Linked DNA regions of Candidatus Microthrix parvicella Bio17-1. The protein of the gene in region 1 binds, or shares a complex with, the protein of each later gene. Links are inferred from orthologs where the notes say so. Each region holds a gene or a part of one and is shown in the gene's direction. Other genes may lie near its edges.

Region 1 (2,791 bases):
GTTGTCGACCTGATCGAAGGGGCCCCCGGCCTGCCGATGTCGGCCTCGGTTCGCATCAACAAGGAAGAGATTCTGGAGCTGTTGGACGATGCCGTTGCCCGACTGCCAGACGAACTGCGTGCCGCCCGCTGGCTGCTGAAGGAACGCGACGAGTTCCTGGCGAAGACCCGGCGTGATGGCGAGGAGATCATCTCGGATGCCAAGGCCCGAGTGGCCCACATGGTGCAGCGCACCGAGGTGGTGAAGACCGCTGAGAGCCGTGCACGCAAGGTCACCGAGGACGCTGAGGCCGAGGCCCGGCGTATGCATCACGAGGTGGAGGACTATTGCGACCAGAAGCTGGCCAGCTTCGAGATCGTGCTGGAGCGAATCACGCGAGCGGTTGGCGCCGGGCGCCAGAAGCTGTCGGCCACTTCGCTGGCCGAGGCGGCGCTGGCGCCTGACGAGGAGGATTCGCTGTCGGAGGCGCTGTTCTTCGACCAGGACGCGATGGACGCTGAGCGTGAGCAGCAGCAGTAGCAGTAGCAGCACTGGCCACTGTGGTGCCTCCGGCCCGCGCGGAGGTGCTCCCCGCCGACTGCTGGTGCCCGTCGCCGAGCTGCGACGCCGGGTGGGGAATGTGGACGAGGTGGATGCCGAGGTGGCACTGGCCGGCGCCGAGGTCATCGGCACCCGGCTGGTGGACGGCACCGAGGCACGCGTCAAGCTTCGGTTGGAGGCGCTGTCCGATGGTGTGGTGATCGGCGGGTCGGCGGAGGCGGAGTGGACGGGGGAGTGCCGCCGTTGCCTGGAGCCGGTATCGGGGGTGACCAATGGTGAGATCGACGAGGTGGCGCGGCCCTACCCACTGGACGGCGAGTTGGGGATCGAGGACGATCGAATCGACGTCACCGAGGCGGTCCGAGCGGCCGTGGTTCTCGGGTTGCCGCTGGCACCGCTGTGTCGCGAGGACTGTGCCGGACCCGATCCAGAGGGGCACCCGGTGACCGTCGCCGACGATGCAGATGACGGGCCCGCCGAGACCGAGGAGCGCCCTCCCGACCCTCGATGGGCGGCGTTGGCAGAGGTTCACCCCGACCGCTGAATCGCCACCGTCGGCGCCCGAGGTGCATCCGGTGGGCTCTGGGCGGTATCGTTGTCGGCTGCCCGACGCTCACACCCATGCAATGGTGTGGGGTACCCCTCGATCAAGGTGTTTCTCATGGCTGTTCCCAAGCGCAAGACCTCCAAGGCGAAGAGCCGCAGCCGTCGGGCCTCCAACTGGCGCCTCGAGTCGGCACCCCGGTCGCTGTGCGATCGCTGCAACACCCCGAAGCGCCCCCACGCCGTGTGTAGTAACTGCGGTTGGTACCACGGCCGTCAGGCCATCGAGGTCAGCTAGACCCGCTTGGGTCGACCATCGCAGGGGATTTCGCTCCTGATCGAGTGAATGAACCTGATGGCGCTGGTTCTTAGAAATTGAACGAATGGGTGTGGGTCGGCCTCATTGGGCTCTCCTTCTTGGCGCTGGTCGCGGGCGTGGTGGTCGCGATCGTGGCCTTGGCCAAGAGGCAAGGAACAACGACGTCGACGGCGGAGAGCAGCCGCGGTGACATGGCTTCGATCGAGAGCGGTCCGGCCTACACGAGGCCGACCGCACGTGTTTTCGCCTCGAAGTTGAGCTTGAGCTTGGCTGATTCGGTGGTGAATTCCATCGTTGTGTCCAGGTGGTCGACCGTGCCGAACGCCGAATCGTGGCGTGGGAAGTCGCCGAGGTCCACCTCTAACCCGTCCAACGTGAGGGGCCCGGTTGACCCGAAGGTCATCGTCCCCGCCGAAGCGGAGTCGTAGCTGACGACGAAGCCGCTGTCGGTGCGCTCCACCTGCGGTTCAACCTTCAAGACCGATGCCTTCCAGGCCGCGAAGCCGCCGTCGGCGGCCTCGCCGACCTCGACGATCCAGACGTTGTCGGGGCCGCCCTCGGCCACCAGGTCGAAGGGTTGCTCCATGCCATCGGTGGCGAACCTGGTGGGGTCGTAGTCGCGCCAGGTGGGGGTGCGCCACGACCACAGCGCGATCCAACCTTCGCCCTTTCGTGCGAAGGTCCAGCGGCCTTCCTGAGCCACCTCGTCGAAGCGGTCCTGCGGCACGTACGCGTGTGTGAAGGGCTGGTAGCCGAACACGCCCCACAACAGTTCGTCGGTGGTCTCGTCCCACGCCGGTTGGTAGATGTGGATGGCCGCCCGCTCGTGTTGGGCCGAACGGGGCATGGACGCCTCGCCGGTCCAGTAGCCGGGCCGCCCGTCTTCGGCCCAGTCGGTGCTCTCATCTCGGTCGGTCACCGGGTGATTGGTGAAGACGAGGGCGTCGGCGTCGATGGCCGCCTGCCAGCTGTGGGCCTGATCGCGCATCTGGCCAAATCGGTGATCCTGCACCGATGCCAGCGACACGGCGTCGCCTCGCCAGGCGTAGGTGTTGGCCTCGCCGAGAAACCCGAAGTTGACGATGGCGTGGTTCTTTTGGAGCCAGGGTCGGATGCGGTCGATGTCGCCGCCGTTGAGGTCGACCAGCGCCTTCACCTGGGCCAACAGGGGTACCTCGAACAGGTCGTACCTTTTGGCCTCGGACAGGCCAATACCCGCCACCTGCCAGGTGCCCACCGCTCCAAGACTCCACCAGAACGACAGGTTGGCCGGGTCATCGAAGTGGTATCCGAACGGGGCCTTGGGGTACTCGGCCACCGGCGCAGCGTCGTCGACGAAGATGCCGTGACGCTCGCGAACCACGCCGGGCGCCTTGGCCAAGGCCATGT
Region 2 (2,992 bases), on another replicon or contig:
ATATATGAACCGCGCTTACGAGTTGATGGTGATCATCGATGCCGATGTTGCCGACGCTGAAAACAAGGTCGTCGTCGATCGGGTCGAAGAATTGATCGGAGCGGCCGGCGGAGAGCTGTCCAGCACCGATCGGTGGGGGCGACGCAAGTTCGCCTACCTGATCAACCATAAGGCAGAGGGGTACTACGTGGTGTTCGAGTTCACGGCCGACCCGGCCAAACTCGACCCCATGGACCGCTTTCTCAGGCTGGCGGACGAGGTCGTCCGTCACAAGCTGATCCGACTGCCCGAGGCCGAGGCTGAGCGCCGCAGCCTGGCCGCGATGGCAGCGGAGGACTGAGGAGGTCCGTCATGGCAACCAACACCGTCACCATCATCGGCAACGTCACCCGTGACCCTGAGCTGAGGTTCACCCCCAGCGGTCAGGCCGTCGCCAACTTTGGCGTTGCAGTCAATCGACGCTGGCAGAACCGCCAGACCAACGAGTGGGAAGAGGCCACGTCGTTTTTCGACATCGTGGCCTGGGCACAACTTGGTGAGAACGTGTCCGAATCCTGCCCCAAAGGCACGCGGGTGATCGTTACCGGTCGCCTGGACCAGCGCAGCTGGGACGGCCCCGAGGGCGATCGGCGCTCCAAGGTGGAGATTGTGGCCGACGAGATCGCCCCCAGCCTTCGGTGGGCGTCCGCTCAGGTCACCAAAAACGAAAAGCGCAGCGCCGGCGACGCCGGACCCGGTGGAGGTGGCGGCAGTGCCGCAGCCCCGCCGCCGAGTGCACCCCCCGCTGGATACAACTACGACGAGGAGCCCTTCTAATGGCACGACCACGCCGCCCCAAGCCCAAAGAGTCGGGCCGTCGCACCAAGAAAAAGGTGTCGATTCTCAACACGGAGAGCATCGAGTACGTCGATTGGAAGGACGTCAACCTGCTGCGTCGCTTCCAGTCCGACCGAGCCAAGATCCGTGCCCGCCGAGTAACCGGCAACAACACCCAGCAGCAGCGCCAGGTGGCGGTTGCCATCCGCAGCGCTCGCGAGATGGCTCTGTTGCCGTACACGAACCGCGTGACCACCCATCGGGGTGGCGGCGGTGGCCGTGGCGGCCGTGACCGTGACGATCGCGGTGATCGTGGCGACCGCGGTGATCGCGGGGATCGTGGCGACCGCGGAGATCGCGGGGATCGCGGTGACCGTGGCGGGTCCGCTTCGACCGGTGACGACGCCTCCTCAACGGAGTCGAGCCCACTGGAGACCACGGAGGTCACGTCGTGAAGCTGATCCTGCGAGCCGACCTGGCCGATTTGGGAAAGCGGGGCGACCTTGTTGAAGTCGCTGACGGGTATGCCCGCAACTACCTGATCCCGCAGCACCTTGCCATGCCGTCCACCGCCGGCGCCGCCGCTCAGGCCGACGCCATGCGTCGCGGTCGCGACCAGCGCGATGCCGCAGCGCGTGAGGAGGCCGAGGACATGGCGAAGAAGTTGGTGACCGCGGCCATCACGATCCCAGCCAAGGCCGGTGACTCGGGCAAGCTCTTTGGTTCGATCACCAACGCGGATGTGGCTGAGGCCATCGAGGAGCAAACCGGCTTTTCGATCGATCGGAAGCACATTTCGATCGAGGATCAACACCTGCGCACCCTGGGCGCCCACACCGTCACCGTGCAGCCGCACAACGACGTGGCGTTCCCGGTGAATGTTGAGGTCGTCGCCGCCTAGCGGTTGACCCCGGCAGTACCCGCCCGTCAGAGCGCGGGTGGGATCGTGAAAAGATTTCCACAGGTCCTCCACAGCTGTGGAGGACCTGTGCGTTTTGTTGACCGGTACCCGCAGACTCCTCCCAACGATCCACAGTTGGTGTGGACAACGGTGTTCTGCCTGTGACCTTCTTTGACTGTCACCGGCACGGGTCACAATGGCCTGAGCACACCCGGAGACCAACGGAGATCGTATGGGCGCAGCAGTTCTCATGAGCCGAGCTCAACGATGACGGCAACATTCTCACAACGCGCCGAGCCGCAAGGTGCCAACGGCGGTTCCGGCGGACCGGTTCGGATTGCCGGACATTCCGGCCGCCAGCCTCCGCACAACCTGGCGGCAGAACGGTCGCTACTGGGCGCGATGTTGCTGAGTCCTTCGGCCATCGGCGATGCGATGCAACGCTTGGAGGCAGCCGATTTTTATCAACCGTCCCACAGCCACGTGTTCGATGCCATCGCCGGTCTCTACGCCGCGGGTTCGCCGGTCGACTCCGTCTTGGTGGCCGACCAACTGACCCGCAACGGCCTGCTGGACGCCATCGGCGGCGCCGGCACGCTCATCGAGTTGCAGGGCTCGGCGGCAGCGGTGTCCAACGCGGTCCATTACGCCAAGGTGGTCGAGGAGAACGCCCTCCTGCGGCGTCTGATCGCGACCGCGTCGGAGATCTCCGAGTTGGGCTTTCAACCGGCCGACGACGTGGCCTCCACCATGGATACCGCCGAGTCGCTGATCTACCGGGTTGCCCAGCGCCGGGTCACCGACACCCTGGTGCCGTTGCGTGATCTGCTGGGCGACACGCTCGATCGATTCGAGCAGATGTACGAGCAGGCGGGTGCGGTCACCGGCACCCCCACGGGCTTCACCGACCTGGACACCAAGCTCTATGGCCTCCAACCCGGCGCGCTGATCGTGCTTGGGGCCCGTCCGGCCATGGGAAAGACCGCCCTGGCCCTGGCCATCGCACGCAACGCGGCGATGGCATCGGGCAAGTCGGCGGTGTACTTCAGCCTGGAAATGAGCCATCTCGAGCTCACCCAGCGCCTGGTCTCCATGGACGCGCGGGTCGACTCCAGCCACCTGCGGAACGGCAAGGTGTCCGACGCGGACTGGAACCGCATCACCCGTTCGTTGGGGCGCCTGGGCGACGCCGATTTGTGGATCGATGACAACGCCAACCTGACCGTGATGGAATTGCGGGCAAAAGCCCGCCGGCTCAAATCGGAGCTGGGCGGA

What was found. Proteins that work in one complex are often made in the same cells at the same time.
Region 2: rpmF (region 1) and rplI share a complex: the UniProt entries of both Bacillus subtilis proteins name them as parts of the 50S ribosomal subunit. The link is inferred for Candidatus Microthrix parvicella Bio17-1 from one-to-one orthologs.

The regions. Positions count from the first base shown.
Region 1 is NZ_AMPG01000002.1:396,036-398,826, reverse strand. It holds rpmF (50S ribosomal protein L32), read left to right. Parts: upstream 1-1,201; coding sequence 1,202-1,381; downstream 1,382-2,791. Other genes in the region: MPARV_RS0110095 (hypothetical protein), read right to left, coding at 1,620-2,791; MPARV_RS24720 (YceD family protein), read left to right, coding at 584-1,084; MPARV_RS24725 (ATP synthase subunit B family protein), read left to right, coding at 1-519.
Region 2 is NZ_AMPG01000004.1:45,585-48,576, reverse strand. It holds rplI (50S ribosomal protein L9), read left to right. Parts: upstream 1-1,267; coding sequence 1,268-1,717; downstream 1,718-2,992. Other genes in the region: dnaB (replicative DNA helicase), read left to right, coding at 1,985-2,992; ssb (single-stranded DNA-binding protein), read left to right, coding at 352-816; rpsF (30S ribosomal protein S6), read left to right, coding at 5-340. UniProt on the Bacillus subtilis protein: Binds to the 23S rRNA.